DNA from 2 places in the Mesorhizobium sp. B264B1B genome. Region 2 is predicted to be linked to the other one. Evidence: predicted binding sites of a transcription regulator. Region 2 holds the regulator's gene; the other holds the start of a gene.
What was found. The regulator LexA, encoded in region 2, represses DNA repair genes until DNA is damaged. The targets are predictions, from matches to a motif close to TGTTCNNNNTGTGTTCNG.

Region 1 (8,409 bases), on a different contig from region 2:
CGATGCGGTCGTGCTCGGCCGGATGCTCGCGCGAGCCCATGATGCGGCGCGAGGCCGCCTTGAAAAGCGTTTCGATCAGGAAGGTCGATTTGCCGCCGCCCGATACGCCGGTGACGGCGGTGAAGGTGCCGAGCGGAATTTCGGCGGTGACGTTCTTCAGATTGTTGCCGCGCGCGCCGACGACTTTCAGGCGGCGGTTCTTCTTCGCCTCGCGGCGAACCGCTGGTGTCGCCACTTCGAGCTCGCCCGAAAGGTATTTGCCGGTGATCGAATTCGGGTTGGCCATCACCTGCTGAGGCGTGCCCTGGGCAATGATTTCGCCGCCATGGATGCCGGCGGCCGGGCCGATGTCGACGACGTAGTCGGCATGCAGGATGGCGTCCTCGTCATGCTCGACCACGATGACCGTGTTGCCGATGTCGCGCAGGTGCTTCAGCGTGTCGAGCAGGCGCGCATTATCGCGCTGGTGCAGGCCGATCGACGGTTCGTCCAGCACGTAGAGCACGCCGGTGAGGCCGGAGCCGATCTGCGATGCCAGCCGGATGCGCTGGCTCTCGCCGCCCGACAGCGTGCCGGAATTGCGCGACAAAGTGAGATAATCGAGGCCGACGTCGTTGAGGAAGCGCAGCCGCTCGCGGATTTCCTTGAGCACGCGCACGGCGATCTCGTTCTGCTTGTCGTTGAGCTGCGCCGGCAGGTCGGTGAACCACTGGTCGGCCTTGCGGATCGACTGTTCGGTCACTTCGCCGATGTGCTTGCCGGCGATCTTCACTGCCAGCGCTTCCGGCTTCAGCCTGTAGCCACGACAGGCCGGGCAGGGGGTGGCCGACATGAAGCGCTCGATTTCCTCGCGCATCCAGGCGGATTCGGTCTCTTTCCAGCGCCGCTCGAGGTTGGGGATGACGCCCTCGAAGGTCTTGGTCGTTTTGTAGGAGCGCAGGCCGTCATCATACTGGAAGGTGATCTCGCGCTCGCCTGTGCCGCGCAGGATGGCTTCCTGGGCTTCCCCGGTCAAATCCTTGAACTTGTCGCCGAGCTTGAAGCCGTAAGCCTTGCCGAGAGCCTCCAGCGTCTGCACGTAGTAGGGTGAAGTCGATTTCGCCCATGGGCTGACGGCGCCGTCGCGCAGCGAGACGTTCTCGTCGGGGACGACCAGATTGGGATCGATGGCGCGCTGGCTGCCCAGCCCGTCGCAGGTCGGGCAGGCGCCGAACGGGTTGTTGAACGAGAACAGCCTGGGCTCGATCTCGGGAATGGTGAAGCCGGAGACCGGACAGGCGAATTTTTCCGAGAACAGGATGCGCTCATGCGTCTCGTTCTTCGATTTGTTGACCGAATCCTCGCCCGTCTGACTGGCATCGAGCGGCTTGTCGGCGAACTCCGCTACCGCCAGCCCCTCCGCGAGCTTCAGCGCGGTCTCCATGGAATCGGCAAGGCGCGTTGCGAGGTCGCCGCGCACGACGATGCGGTCCACGACCACGTCGATGTCGTGCTTGTATTTCTTGTCGAGTGGCGGCACATCAGCGATCTCATAGAAGACGCCGTCGACCTTGACGCGCTGAAATCCCTTTTTCTGCAGCTCGAGCAATTCCTTGCGGTACTCGCCTTTGCGGCCGCGCACGATCGGCGCCAGGATGAACAGGCGCGTGCCTTCCTCGACCGCCAGCACGCGATCGACCATCTGCGACACCGTCTGGCTCTCGATCGGCAGTCCGGTGGCGGGCGAATAGGGTACGCCGACACGCGCGAACAGAAGCCGCATGTAGTCGTATATCTCGGTGACGGTGCCGACCGTCGAGCGCGGGTTCTTCGAAGTGGTCTTCTGCTCGATGGAGATGGCCGGCGAAAGGCCGTCGATCTGGTCGACATCCGGCTTCTGCATCATTTCGAGGAATTGCCGCGCATAGGCCGACAGGCTCTCGACATAGCGGCGCTGGCCTTCGGCATAGATGGTGTCGAAGGCAAGCGACGATTTGCCGGAGCCCGACAGGCCCGTCATGACGATCAGGCTGTCACGCGGCAGGTCGAGATCGACATTCTTCAGATTGTGTTCGCGCGCCCCGCGAATGGAAAGATATTTATGGTCGGCCATTGCCGGTCGCCGCCTCAGATCTGGAATTTGTGGGATCGGCGGGTTTTCCCCGGCCGTCCCCTATGTAGGTATTTTTGCCGCCGCGTCGAGAGACGCCACAATTCTCGACCAAGTCGTTTAACCGTCTTTCGCACGAACGGGCAAGCGGAAAGAACAAAGACCGAACACGCTCCTGACAAAAGCGGTGGAGCAGGCGGCGTGGTTCCCATCAGGGGATATGTCGCTCGATCACATTTTTTCCGATCGGACATCGAGCGGTTGACGTCCCTGGCTGAGGGGAGCAGACTCCACACGTCAATGAAGCCGGCTGTCTTTCGATGGCCTCGCCGCCCAAAGGCGGTCTGCGAGACGCCGCGGGCTATTGCGATCAGTGCTTCTGACGACGATTGTCGCAATGGACACAGGAGTGGAGCATGACGCCACCGGACAGTCCCTTGAGGCTCCAGCAGTGACTGGAGCCGCGGCAGGCATGAATGCCAGGGAGACGCGAGCGCCTTCCGACGTGACCCTGCCGGATGCACCAAAATCAGAGACTACTGGTCGGATCGTCGGCTGAACGCCGCGAAGCATCCGAAATCTAAAGTCGGTAAAACATTCCCGGCGAAAGATTGGATTATAGATCCAGAAAAGCCCCGTCCGTTTGCTAAAAGCACGGCGGGGCTGCTCTTTTGAGGGAACGCGCAGGTACTGACGGCCCGCGACATGTCGGCTACCGCGGCGGTTTGATCCCGCCGGCGCCGACATCGACCGTGATGCTGCCGGAAATCCTGACATCGGTATCGCCGATCTTGAACTGGCCGTTTCCGTTGGCGGGGAAGGCGTCATCGGGTTCGGGCTGCGGGGCCGGCTTGGCGATGCGATAATCGCCAGCCACACCGGGCAGGCTGCCTTTCTGGCTGTCGTCGGCAAAGGCGCCGCCGGCCAGCATGAGCGCACCGGCGACGGCGGTGACGGCAAGGCGCCGAGGTCGGAATGAGCGGCTGTCGATCATCTGCCGGTTATAGCGTCGCCCCGTCGAGGTGGCCAGACCGGCGGTCATCAAATCGCCGGACGGCGGACCGTCGCTCAATTCATCGTGCTTGTGCCGGTCACGCCGCCTTTTTGCGGGTATCGTAGACATGATCGACGAGACCCCATGCCTTCGCTTCCTCGGCGGTCATGAAATAGTCCCGGGGGGGGGTGCGCTCGACCTCTTCATAAGTGCGGCCGCAATGGCGCGCATAGAGCTCGGTCATCTGCCGCTTGGTGCGCAGGATGCCTTCGGCGTGACGCTGGATGTCCGATGCCTGACCCTGGAAGCCGCCCAGCGGCTGGTGCAGGACGAGGCTGGCGTTGGGCAGCGCGATGCGCCGTCCCGGCGTGCCCGCCATCAGCAGGAACGAAGCCATCGAGGCGGCAAAGCCCATGCACACCGTCGACACCGGACAACTGACATATTGCATGGTGTCGTAGATGGCGAAGCCGCTGGTCACCACGCCGCCAGGCGAGTTGATGTAAAGCGAGATCTCCTTGTCGGGATTATCCGATTCCAGCGACAGAAGCTGGGCGCAGACCAGCGCCGACATGCCGTCGTTGATCTCGCCGTTGATAAAGACGATGCGCTCGCGCAGCAGCCGCGAGAAAATGTCGAAGGCGCGCTCGCCGCGGCTCGACTGCTCGATCACCATCGGCACCAGATTGGCAAAACCGGTCATCGTCTCTCTCCGTTTTTCATGTGTCGGCCACTCAAGCGGCGCGCTGCAGAAGGCAAAATGAATTGGCTGCGGGGCGGCGGCCGGAGGCACGCGCAGCGAATGAAAGCCGGCAGCCGGCGCCTGCCATGGTCACCATGGGCCTGGCGGCGGATGTCGCCGCACGGGCAAAGCCTTCATGTATAATATGCAGATGCGTGCCGCCCGAAACGGTGCGGGCGAGCGTGAAGGTGACGATGCTGTCGAGCGGGTTCCGTTCCTCGTCGGGCCGCGGCTGTTGCCGCCAGGAATAGCGAAGCCTTTTTCCGGGCTCGGCATCGAGGATCTCGCATTCGATCGGCGCATCCGGCCCGGCAAAGGCGAAATTGCTGCCGATCTCAGGATTGATGTCGTTGGGCATCATCCAGGCCGCAAGCAATTCGGGCACGGTCAGCGCCCGCCATACCTTTTCCGGCGGCTCGGGGAGATCGCACTCGAACTCGATCGCGTCGGGGGCGGTCCGCGCAGGGCTTTCGTCGGTCACTGGTGCGTGCGTCATTGGTCCATGTCCTTGAGAACCGTCCTTAGTTTTTCGATGCGCTCGGGCCAGAAGGTCCGGTAGCGTTCGATCCAGCCAAGCAACGGGTCGAGCCCTTGCGGATCGGCGCGGTAATAGGCGTTGCGGCCCGCCCGCCGCTCGACCACCAAGCCTGCGCTGCGCAGCACCGCCAGGTGCTGCGACACAGCCGGCTGCGACACCGTCATGCCGGTGCGCAGCTGCGACACCGTCATCTCGCTGGTGGCGAGGCGTTCATAGACGGCGCGTCGGGTGGGGTCGGCCAGCGCCCGGAAAATCTCCGCTTCGATCATGGCGAAAGCATAAGTCGATACTTATCGGTTTGGCAAGCGATGTTTTACGGCCCATATGAAGGGAAGCTGGCGGCTCCGGCATTACTGCCATTCCTTGACAATGAGCGGCGATGCATATAGGAACGAAAAGAGAACAAAAACCTTGTGGGAAAAGGCAGCCACAGCAGGCAACGGGTGTGCGCAACCTGTAAGGTGCTGCGACAAAAATTTGTTTCGGACGAGCGCGGAGAAGTATCATGGCGGGTAGCGTCAACAAGGTCATTCTGGTCGGCAATCTCGGAGCGGATCCGGAGATCCGCCGCCTGAATTCGGGCGAGCCGGTCGTCAACATCCGCATCGCAACATCGGAAAGCTGGCGCGACAAGAATTCCGGCGAGCGCAAGGAAAAGACCGAGTGGCACAATGTCGTCATCTTCAATGAGGGCATCGCCAAGGTTGCCGAGCAGTATCTGAAGAAGGGCATGAAGGTTTATGTCGAGGGCCAGTTGCAGACACGCAAATGGCAAGACCAGACCGGTGCCGACAAATACACGACGGAAGTCGTGCTGCAGAGATTCCGCGGCGAGCTGCAGATGCTGGACGCGCGCGGCCAGGGTGAGGGCGGCCAGGTCGGGGGTTATTCCGGCGGCGGCAGCCGTGGTTCCGATTTCGGCCAGTCCGGCCCGAACGAAGGCTTCAATCGTGGCGGCGGTGCTCCCAAGGGCGGCGGCGGCTCGTCGCGCGAGCTGGACGACGAAATTCCGTTCTGAGCATCGACACGGCGTGACGGGCATTTGAGGAGAGGGCGCGATGTCGCTCGGACCGCTCCTATCGGCACGTCCTCCGATCCCATGGCATGCGCTCGCGGCCTTTGCCGCGCTGGCGATAGGCGGCGTGCAGCTGGCGCTGCCGAAAGGCACGCTGCGCCACCGCGCGATGGGCTATCTCTGGGCGGCGCTGATGCTGGCCGTCGCCATCTCGAGTTTCTGGATCCAGCAGATACGGCTCATTGGCCCTTTCAGCCCGATCCATCTCTTGTCGATCCTGGTGCTGGTCACGGTGCCGCTGGCGGTCTGGCATGCACGCAATCACCGCGTCGCCAAGCACCGCAAGGCGATGATTGCGTTGTATATCTTTGCACTGGTGGGTGCCGGTGTCTTTACGCTGGTGCCCGGCAGAATCATGCACGACGTGGTCTTCGGCGTCGCGCAAGCCAGACCGTGATCCCGAGTGGAAGGAATATCAGTTGAAAGCACGCATCAAATGGGTCGAGGAACGCACCTTCGTCGGCGAGTCCGGCACAGGCCATAAGGTCGTACTGGGGACCGCGTTCGGCCCTGAAGGGAGAACGCCGGGGCCGAGCCCGATGGAACTGGTGCTGATCGGCACCGGCGGCTGCTCGGCCTATGATGTCGTCCATATCCTCGAAAAGGGGCGCGAAGCGGTCGAAGATTGTATTGTTGAACTCGACGCCGACCGGGCCGAGACGGACCCCCGGGTATTCACCCGCATCCATATGCACTTCGTGGTCAAGGGCAGGGCGCTGTCGTCCGACAAGGTGAAGCGGGCGATCGATCTCTCGATCGAAAAATACTGTTCGGCTTCGGCCATGATGGCCAAGACTGCCACCATTACCCACGATTTCGAAATTATCGACACGACGGCAAAATAAGCGGCCTATGAGGCCATCAGCGCCTTGATGCCGTCCGCCACGAACTGCACGGCAAGTGCCGCCAGGATGACGCCGAGCAGGCGAGTCAGGATCGAGCGGCCGGTCTGGCCGAGGATGCGGTCGATGCGCTCCGACAGCACGAACACCAGATAGGTGATGGCGAGGCAGACGAAGATGATGCCGACCAGTGCCGCCTGGGCGCCAAAACCCTGAAACGAGCCGGAGAGCAACACAGTCGCCGAAATCGCGCCGGGGCCGGCGATCAGCGGGATCGCCAGCGGGAAAGCGGCGATGTTGTGGATCATGTCCTTGGTGATGGCGACGTCGCCGATCTTCTCCTTGCGGTCTTGCCGGCGCTCGAACACCATTTCGAAAGCGATGAAGAACAGAAGGAACCCGCCGGCGACGCGGAATGCCGGCAGCGTGATGCCGAACACCGACAGGATCGACGCGCCGGCAACCGCGAACAGCGCCATCACAAGGAAGCCGATGACCGAAGCGCGGACCGAGACCTGCTGGCGCTCCTCGCGGTTCATGCCGCGCGTTATCGCCAGAAACAGCGGCGCCAGCCCCGGCGGGTCGATGGTCACCAGAATGGTGACGAAGGCGTTGAACAGGCTGTCGAAGCTCGGCATTTCTCACCCCTCCCGCCGGGCCGAGCCCGCATTCCGACATTGGTAGAGCAAAGCAGGGACGGAGGAAACCGGCCGGGAAGAGACGGTTCGCGAACTCTGCGAAGGCCTGGCAGAGGGGAGGCGAAGGAAGCCGCGGATATTTTTGAGCTTACGTCGCGGGGCTTGCCTGATCAGGTACGGTCAGAGCGCCGCGCCAGGAATTCCACTTCGAGCCGCCATGTCGCGCCATTGTCGTGCGAGCGCTCGCCGAGCCAGCGGAAGGAATTTTCCGTGATCCGTGAAAAGCTCCAACGTACGGAGGAACCGGTGCCGTCGGCGCCCACTTGGACAATCGTTTCGCCCTCGGCGCGGCCGAGTTGGCGGCTGTAGTATTGGTTTCGGGGATCGCTCCAAAAGATATGCCAGGCGTTTGCGCCGGGATCGTAGACGCGCAAGGTCGTGCCATAAAAGGTCCATTTGCCGAGAGAAGGCGAGGGGCCGACATCGCGCGCGGGCAGGATCCAGACGTCCTGGATCGCGCGGCCTTCCAGCACCCAGCCGAAATGCACCTCGCCGCGTCCGGTCAGCACGGTGCCGTCCTCGAGATGACGGCTGGCATCGAAAGTCCAGGCGCCGACGAAGCGGCCGTAGAGATCCAAATTCTCGGCAAAGCCGGGGGCTGGCCCGTCGCTGTGCAGGGCTTCGGTAAAAGTGGGCTGGTTGGTCATGGCTGGTGCCTTCATGCTGTCAGGAGACCGCAAGCGATAGGCCGGGGCAGGGTTCTGCGCTTGGGAAAAATTGCTATCTTTCAGGCTATGACGACGAGCGACAGGATCATTGCCTCGGGGCCAGGCTGGCAGGTGTCGGACGTGGTGTGCACGGCCGGCGCCGGCGACCGGCCGTTCGAGGAGGAGCACCGGACATTCTGCGTCGCCGCGGTGACCAGCGGCACCTTCCGCTATCGCGCCAGCCAGGGTACCGCGATGCTCGCGCCAGGCGCGGTGCTGCTTGGCAATCCCGGCACATGCTACGAATGCGGCCACGAGCACGGCGCCGGCGACCGCTGCCTCTCCTTTCATTTCAGTCCAGCCTATATGGAACGGATCGTGGAGGGCGTACCGGGCGCCAGGACGTTGGCTTTCGAGACGCCGCGCTTGCCGCCCCTGCCGGCGCTGATGCCGCTGCTGGCCGAAGCGGAGGCCGCGCGCGATGTGGGCGAAACCGCTGCTTTCGAGGAACTCGGCTTGCGCATTGCCGGGGCGGTGGTCGCCGCGAGTTCAGGGCCCACCAAGGTGGCGCGGACACCCAGCCGCCGCGACCAGAAACGGGTCGCAGAGGCGGTTCGGCGTATCGAGATCGATGCCGACCGGCCACTTTCGCTGGCCGTGCTGGCCCGGGAGACGGCGACCAGTCCGTATCATTTCCTGCGCACATTCCGGCAGGTTGCCGGCATGACGCCTTACCGGTTTCTGCTGAGGATCAGGCTGCACCGGGCGGCGCTGCGGCTTTGCG
Region 2 (8,409 bases):
TGCTGGGCTCGGAAATCTCCACGCAAATCACCGGCCGCGTCGTTTCGGTCGACCAGATGGAGACCGGGCGCATCCGGCTGACCATCGATGTGACATCGACCGCGCGGCCGAAACTACTCTACGCGCCGGAGCGCGTTCGCCTTTCGGCACGCAAGGTGCCGGCTGAAGTGACGGCCGGTTCGCTCGTGACCGGCTATGCCAGGCTGTTGCCGCCGACCGGACCGGTGCGGCCGGACAGCTACGACTTTTCCTTCGACAGCTACTTCGCCGGCATAGGCGCCAGCGGCTTCTTTCTCGGCAACCCCAAAATCGTCTCAGCCGATGACAGGCCGGTGTGGGCCGCCCTTTCAGCCGCCATCGAGAGTGCTCGCGAAAGCATTGCCGACCATATCAGGGGCAGCATCGGCGGTGCCGAGGGCGAGATCGCCGCGGCGCTGATCGTGGGTGTGCGCGCCGGGATTCCCGACGAGATCAATGAAGCGATGCGACGCACCGGCATCTACCACATCATCTCAATTTCCGGGCTGCACATGGCGCTGGTCGCCGGCACGGTCATGGGTCTGCTGCGTGGCGGCTTCGCGCTGTTCCCGAATTTTTCCTCCCGCCGGCCGGTCAAGAAATACGCGGCCGCGGCGGCACTTTTCTCGATCGCAGCCTATCTCGTCATTTCGGGCGTCGTTGTCGCCGCCGAACGCAGCTTCATCATGCTGGCGGTGATGCTGATCGCCGTTCTGTTCGATCGGGCGGCACTCACCATGCGCAATCTGGCTATTTCGGCGATCGCCGTCATCGTGGTGTCGCCGCACGAGGTAGTAGGGCCGAGCTTCCAGATGTCGTTCGCCGCCACCGCGGCCCTGGTCGGCGCCTATGCCGGCTGGTCGGATCACAAAGCCGACAAAGCGCGGACCCCGCCGCCGCAACGGACCTTGCCTGGCCTGCTGACGCGAAAATTGCTGCTGGCGACAGGTGGGCTGGCGATGACCTCGATTATCGCGGGAAGCGCCACGGCGCTTTTCGCCATCTGGCATTTCCAGCGCGTGTCGCCGCTCAGCCTGTTCGCCAATCTTGCCGTCATGCCGATCGTTTCGGTCGTGATGTTCCTTGCGGTTGCCAGCGCGCTGCTGATGCCGTTCGGGTTCGATGGACCATCCCTTTATCTGATGGGCAAGGGACTGACCGCGATGATCGCCATATCAGGATGGATCTCGCAACGCTCGCCGGTCGACGCGGTCGGGTTGATTTCGCAGCAATCCGTCCTTCTGGTGGCGATCGCCCTGGTCATCGCGACGATGGCCACGACATGGCTGCGGCTGGCGGCACTTCCCTTCGCGCTCGCCGGCCTGTTGACCGTCTCGGACACGCGCACGCCGGACGTGCTGATTTCGGAGGATGCCCGCCTGGTGGCGTTGCCGATCGGCGGCGGCGAGCTCGCGATCAACCGGGCGCGCCCGAACGAATTCACCGTCGGTAATTGGAAACGCGCGCTGAAGTCCGAAACCATCGTTGCGCCGGAACTGTTCGACAGCGGAGACCGACAGTTCGACATCTTCGATCCCGCGCAACTTCCCGCGGGAGCGCCTTTCTATTGCTTCACGGGCCTGTGCATGGCCCGGCATACCTCGGGGGCGATCATCGCGCAGGTGGAGGATCGCAAGGACGCCTGGAGGGCCTGCTCCTATGCGGATCTGATCGTCATCAACGACCCCGCGGGCTACGATCCCTGCCACAATCCGCTGGTTCTCGTCATCACCAAGCGGCAGCTCGCTCGTAAGGGAAGTGCCGCCGTCTTCTTCGACCGGCAATCGGCGACGGCACCGGCACGGGTCAGCTTTGCCGTCGACAGGCCATATCGGCCTTGGCACGAACAGCGAAAATTCTCACGCGAGGCAAGGGGACTGCCGCCTTACCGTAAACCCGAAAAGCCCACCGCCGACCCCGCTCAGTAGCGCCTGATCAGGCCGACCAGCTTGCCCTGCACCTTGACCCTGTCCGGTCCGAAAATACGTGTTTCATAGGCCGGATTGGCAGCCTCGAGCGCAATCGAAGCACCCTTTCGGCGGAAGCGCTTAAGCGTTGCTTCCTCCTCGTCCACCAGGGCCACGATGATCTCGCCGGGACTTGCGGTGTCGGCATTGCGGATGATGACCGTGTCGCCGTCGAAAATGCCGGCCTCGATCATCGAATCGCCCTTGACCTCCAGCGCATAGTGTTCGCCGCCCATGATCATGTCAGGCGGCACTGAAATGGAATGCGTCTGATGCTGGATGGCGTCGATCGGCACACCCGCTGCGATGCGACCCATGACCGGGATCGACACCGCTGAAACCGCATCGTCGTCATTGCCGGCAGCGGGCAGACGCGAAGACGTCGCCGGCTTGATCTGCCGGCTAGGGCTGCTGCCCTGTCCGAGGCTGCCCTGGATGACGCTCGGGGAGAACTTCTTTGCCGCGTTAAGACCCGGCGCGATCGAGTCCGGCAGGCGCAGCACCTCCAGCGCGCGCGCCCGGTTGGGCAGGCGGCGAATGAAGCCGCGCTCCTCCAACGCCGTGATCAGCCGATGAATTCCCGACTTGGAGGCGAGGTCCAGCGCTTCCTTCATCTCGTCGAAGGACGGCGGAATGCCGCTTTCCTTCAGCCGTTCATGGATGAACATCAAGAGTTCATGTTGCTTGCGCGTGAGCATGGCGGCCCCCAAAGGCATTGCACGAAGGGTCTGGAACCAGAATCAGAAAACAAACCCAGAACAAACACTATCTGTTCCAGTTGTGTTCCGCAACCATTTAAAGTTTAATGAATTTGTTAAGGCGACGGAAACGAAATGCCCTCCCGCAGCCAGCATCCTGCCAGCGCGGTCCGTCGTCAATGCGCTCCCGGGCCCTTTGAAACTATTTTGGTTAATGGCCTGTGGCCCGACCGGTCTCCACTCTTGGCACAAGCCTGCAAGCTGGGTGACCGGCAGGTGCGGGGTGCGTTTGGGCGGATTAGAAACCCCTGCGGCTCGTGAACGAAACGAAACCAAAATGCCAACTTCCTGCCGGAAAACGACGAGGCACCACCACTGGTCGCGATGGGCTGCGTTCGCTCGCTCCTTGCTTCCCGTTCGCTTGACGAAACCGTATAATAATGTACGGTTTTTGAAGAGGAACACCAATGACCACGCCGAAGCAGGCCGCGCGACGCGAACGGATAGAGGAGGCCGCCTATGCGGTGCTCCGGGAAACCGGCTACAAGAGCGCCTCCCTGCTTGCTATCGCCAAGCGGGCATCGGCCTCGAACGAAACCCTCTACAACTGGTACGGCAACAAGCAGACCCTGTTTCGATCCTTGATCGAAGCCAATGCGGGAGAGGCAAGGAAGCTGCTGGAGGACGCCCTTCACCAGGCGCGCGATCCGCTCGAAACCCTGAACTTGCTCGGGCCAGTCCTGCTGACCCTCGTGACGGGCGACAAGGCGGTGGCGCTCAATCGCGCCGCGGCCGGCGACGTCAACGATACAGGCACGCTTGGCCAATCGATCGCGCAATTCGGCCGCAATACCATAATGCCGCTTGTTGGCGACCTGCTTCGAACCGCAAGTCGGGCCGGCCTGATCGCCTGTGACGATCCTGCCGAAGCCGCCGACATCTACATCAGTCTTTTGATCGGCGATCTCCAGGTTCGCCGGATCGTTGGGGTGCTCGAGGAACTGCCTCGGGCGGAAATCGAGCAAAGATCGAACCGGGCGTTCACCCTGTTCTTGCGCCTCTATGCGGCCAGCCCTTGCCCGGGCGGCAAAACAGCCGGCCCGTTTCCAGGGCGCTCTTCTCACCGAGGAACATCGCGACCATGAGCAAAATTCCCGATCTCGCAGCGATCGAGGCAATGGACACCGCGGATCCGCTGCGTGCCATGCGTGACCGCTTCACCTTGCCCCAGGGGGTGATCTATCTCGACGGCAATTCGCTGGGCGCCGCTTCGCCCGCCGTGTTCGGCGAGCTGCAGAAGGCCGCCACGCAGGAGTGGGCGCAGGATCTCATCCGCGCCTGGAACACCGCCGGCTGGTTCGACATGCCGGTCGAACTCGGCGACCAACTCGGGCGCCTGATCGGGGCCGCCGCCGGCCAGACGGTGGTCTGCGATACCACCTCGATCAACATCTACAAGGTGCTGCATGCGGCACTCGGGATGCGGCCGGACAGGTCAGTCATCATCGCCGAGGGGGACAGCTTTCCGACCGATCTCTATATGGCCGAAGGCGTTGCCTCGACGCGGCCGGGCACGGTGCTGCGGCTCGAGGGTGTCGATGCGCCGACCATAGAAGAACTGATCGACGAGCGGGTCGCGGTCATCCTGGTCAACCACGTCAACTACAAATCCGGGCAGTTACGCGACACGGCCGCGCTGACGCGGACGGCACATGATGCCGGCGCGCTGATTGTCTGGGATCTCTGCCATACCGCCGGCGCCTTGCCCGTCGAGCTCGACCGTTCGAATGCCGATTTCGCCGTTGGCTGCACCTACAAATATCTCAATGGCGGCCCGGGTGCCCCGGCCTTCATCTACGCGGCCGAGCGCCACCATGGCGATGTCCGCCAGCCGCTCAGCGGCTGGTGGGGCCATGCGCGGCCATTCGCCTTCGAACAGGGTTTTGCTGCCGGCACAGGCATCCGCCGGTTTCTCTGCGGCACGCAGCCTGTGCTGTCGATGCGCGCGCTCAAAGGGGCGCTCGATGTCTGGAACGACGTCGACATGGCAGAGGTGCGCAGGAAGAGCATGGCGTTGACCGATCTGTTCATCCAACTGGTCGAGGCAAAATGCGGCGCCTACGGCCTCGAACTCGAAAGCCCGCGCGATGGCAATGAGCGCGGCAGCCAGGTTTCGTTCCTCCACCCGCATGGCTATCAGGTGATGCGGGCCTTGATCGAGCGCGGCGTGATCGGCGATTTCCGCGCGCCATCCACGATTCGCTTCGGCTTTACGCCGCTTTATGTCGGCTATGTCGATGTCTGGCAGGCTGTCGAGGTGCTGGAAGACATTTTGCGCACGGACGCGTGGCAGGAGGCGCGTTTCGCCGTCACGGCGGCGGTGACTTAAGAGCCTGTCGCTCAGAAAAGCGCAGCGGGTTCGGGATAACGATATGCAGTCGGCAAAGCTACGTCAGAGCCGGGTGCGGACCTTCCACAGCTCCGGGAACAACTCCACCTCCAGCATCTTCTTCAGGTAGGACGCGCCCGATGTGCCGCCGGTGCCGCGCTTCATACCGATGATGCGCTCGACCGTGGTGACGTGGTTGAAGCGCCAACGGCGGAAATAATCCTCGAAATCGACCAGCTTCTCGGCGAGTTCGTAGAACATCCAGTAGCGCTGCGGGTCGCGGTAGATGATCTGCCAGGCGACAAGGACCTCTTCGTTCTCGGTCCGCGTTTCGCGCCAGTCCGTACGCCTTGCGTCGGCACCGATGTCGAAGCCGTTACGGGCGAGCAGCAGCAGCGCCTCGTCGTAGAGCGACGGTTGCGCCAGGATCGCCTCCAGTTTCTCGCTGAGGTCCGGCCGGTGCTTGTGCGGTCCGAGCATTGCGAGATTGCGGTTGCCGGCCATGAACTCGATGGCACGGTACTGCCACGACTGGAAGCCCGAGGACTGGCCAAGCGCGTCGCGGAACTCGGTGTATTCGCTGGGCGTCATCGTGCGCAGCACGTCCCAGGCATTGTTGAGCTGCTCGAAGATGCGGGCGACGCGCGAAAGCATCTTGAAGCTCGGTTCGAGACGGTCGGCGCGGATGGAGCGGATTGCGGCGCCGATTTCGTGCAGCGCGAGCTTCATCCAGAGTTCCGATGTCTGGTGCTGGATGATGAACAGCATCTCGTCATGGGCTGACGAAAGCGGCTCCTGCGCCTCGAGCACCTTTTCCAGATGCAGATAGTCGCTGTAGGACATGCGCTCCTTGAACGACATTTCCGCGCCCTCGGCGGACGGGTCGTAGGGCTTGCTCAATTGATCTTCTCCGCGCGCAGCCGGAAGCGCTGGATCTTGCCGGTCTGCGTCTTGGGCAAAGCGGCGATGAATTTTACCGAGCGCGGATATTTGTAGGGCGCGATCGTGGCCTTGACGTGATCCTGCAGACGCTTGACGGTCATTGCGTCTGGCGCCACGCCTTGCACGAGCACCACATGAGCCTCGACGATCTGGCCGCGCTCGGCATCCTCGGCGCCGACCACCGCGCATTCGGCGACATCGGCATGCGCCAGCAGCGCCGCTTCGACCTCTGGGCCGGCGATGTTGTAGCCGGCACTGACGATCATGTCGTCGGAGCGCGCTGCGAAGTGGAAAAAACCGTCCTCGTCCTGCCAGAACGTGTCGCCGGTGAGGTTCCACCCGTCGCGGACATAGTCGCTCTGCCTGGCATCGGCCATGTAGCGGCAGCCGGTCGGTCCCCGCACCGCGAGCCTGCCCGCGGTGCCGCGCGGCACTTCGCGCATTTCGTCGTCGACGACGCGCGCCTGATAGCCGCCAACGGCCTTGCCGGTGGAGGCAGGATTCATGTCATCGAAGCGGTTGGAGATGAAAATATGCAGCATTTCCGTGGCGCCGATGCCGTCAAGGATCGGCTTTCCGGTTTTCTCAGTCCATTCCTCGAACACCGGCGCCGGCAAGGTTTCGCCGGCCGAAACGGCGACGCGCAGCGACGATAAATCGGCCCCTTCGTCCATGGCCTTGAGCATTGCGCGATAGGCGGTGGGCGCGGTGAAGGAGATCGTCGCTTTGTAGGTTTCGATGATGTGGACCATGTTGGGCGGCGTTGCCTGTTCCAGCAGCGTCGCCGCGGCGCCGAAACGCAGCGGGAAGATGGCGAGCCCGCCAAGGCCAAAGGTGAAGGCCAGGGGCGGCGAGCCGACGAAGATGTCGTCAGGCGTCACCTGCAGGATCTCGCGGGCGTAGGCGTCGGCGATGATCAGGAGGTCGCGGTGAAAATGCATCGTCGCCTTCGGCACGCCTGTCGTGCCTGAGGTGAAGCCGAGCAGGGCGACGTCGTCACGCCCGGTCTGCACCGCGGTAAACGTCACGGGCTTGTCGAGGGCGGTGCGATCGAGTTCGGCGTCGTGGTTGGCGGTGCCGTCGAAGCCGATGACCTGCTTGAGGAACGCGCTGTCCTTGGCGCAGGCGGTCATCTCGTCCATCAGCCTGGTGTCGCACAGCGCTGTGGTGATTTCGGCCTTGTCGACGATCTTGGCGAGTTCGCCGGCGCGCAGCATCGGCATCGTGTTGACCACGACGGCGCCGACCTTGGTGGCGGCCAGCCAGCAGGCCACCATGGCGGGGTTGTTGGCCGAGCGGATCAGCACCCGATTGCCTGGCTTGACGCCGTAATTCTCGACCAGCGCATGCGCCAGCCTGTTCGTCCAGTCGGATAATTCCTTGTAGGTGCGGCGGCGGCCGTTGCCGATCAGCGCGGTGTGGTCGCCCAACCCTTTCTCGACCAGCCTGTCGGTCAGTTCGACGCCGGCATTGAGCCGTTCGGGATAGTCGAAGCCGTCGAGCAGGAAGTCCGGCCATTGATCCGGCGGCGGCAGGTTATCGCGCGTGAACGTGTCGATATGCGCTGATGGCCCAAGCATTTTCGGCTGCCCCTGTCTGCCTCACGCCCATCGCTGAACAAAGCACAGGATCGCACCAGTCGAAATTTGTTTCAAGCCTAAAATGTTTTGCCTTGGAGCATTGACGTTGCCGCTGTCGATCGCCATTGCTAGCGGCTGAAACGATGCCGTCCGGGGGAGGGTGCCGATGCTCGAACATCGCATTGCCGATTGGGACAATGCCTACGCCAACGGCGCCAACATCGCCGGCAGCGATCGCTGGCCGGCCGCATGGGTCGAACCGGCGCAGGCATTTCGTGATGCGCTTGCGGCAAAGGGCAGGGCTCAGCTCGACATCGCCTATGGCGACAGCCCGCGCAACCGGCTCGATCTCTTCCTTCCTGCCGCTACGCCCAAGGGGCTCGTCGTGTTCATCCATGGCGGCTACTGGCTGGAGTCCGACAAGGATAGCTGGTCGCATCTCGCCAAGGGCTCGGTTGACAGCGGCTTTGCCGTGGCGATGCCGTCCTATACGCTCTGCCCCGCCATACGCATCGCCGGCATCTCCCACGAGATCGGCGCGGCGATCGGCAAGGCGGCGGCGATGGTCGGGGGACCGCTTATGCTGACCGGGCATTCGGCCGGCGGCCATCTCGCCAGCCGCATGGCGACGACATCAACGCCCCTGTCGGCCGGCGTGGCAAGGCGCGTACGCCACGTCGTTTCGATTTCGGGCCTGCATGACCTGCGTCCGCTTATGCGCACCGGCATGAACGCGGCACTGAAAATCGATGAAGCCGAGGCGCTGACGGAAAGCCCAGCGCTGCTGCGGCCCATGGATGGCGCGCGCATCACGT

Region 1: a site for LexA is predicted at 2,242-2,259, ahead of uvrA (excinuclease ABC subunit UvrA). Genes of this name have one in related genera too.

The regions. Positions count from the first base shown of each region.
Region 1 covers NZ_JAIUIS010000001.1:709,518-717,926, forward strand. Annotated here, with positions in the region: gene uvrA (excinuclease ABC subunit UvrA) at 1-2,092, opposite strand, end outside; gene LB547_RS03420 (hypothetical protein) at 2,802-3,083, opposite strand; gene LB547_RS03425 (ATP-dependent Clp protease proteolytic subunit) at 3,181-3,786, opposite strand; gene LB547_RS03430 (SRPBCC family protein) at 3,818-4,321, opposite strand; gene LB547_RS03435 (ArsR/SmtB family transcription factor) at 4,318-4,632, opposite strand; gene LB547_RS03440 (single-stranded DNA-binding protein) at 4,869-5,381, shown strand; gene LB547_RS03445 (DUF2306 domain-containing protein) at 5,422-5,835, shown strand; gene LB547_RS03450 (OsmC family protein) at 5,858-6,283, shown strand; gene LB547_RS03455 (MarC family protein) at 6,289-6,918, opposite strand; gene LB547_RS03460 (hypothetical protein) at 7,089-7,625, opposite strand; gene LB547_RS03465 (helix-turn-helix transcriptional regulator) at 7,713-8,409, shown strand, end outside.
Region 2 covers NZ_JAIUIS010000020.1:39,023-47,431, forward strand. Annotated here, with positions in the region: gene LB547_RS29075 (ComEC/Rec2 family competence protein) at 1-1,946, shown strand, start outside; gene lexA (transcriptional repressor LexA) at 1,940-2,683, opposite strand; gene LB547_RS29085 (TetR/AcrR family transcriptional regulator) at 3,151-3,828, shown strand; gene kynU (kynureninase) at 3,825-5,072, shown strand; gene kynA (tryptophan 2,3-dioxygenase) at 5,136-5,972, opposite strand; gene LB547_RS29100 (AMP-binding protein) at 5,969-7,594, opposite strand; gene LB547_RS29105 (alpha/beta hydrolase) at 7,761-8,409, shown strand, end outside.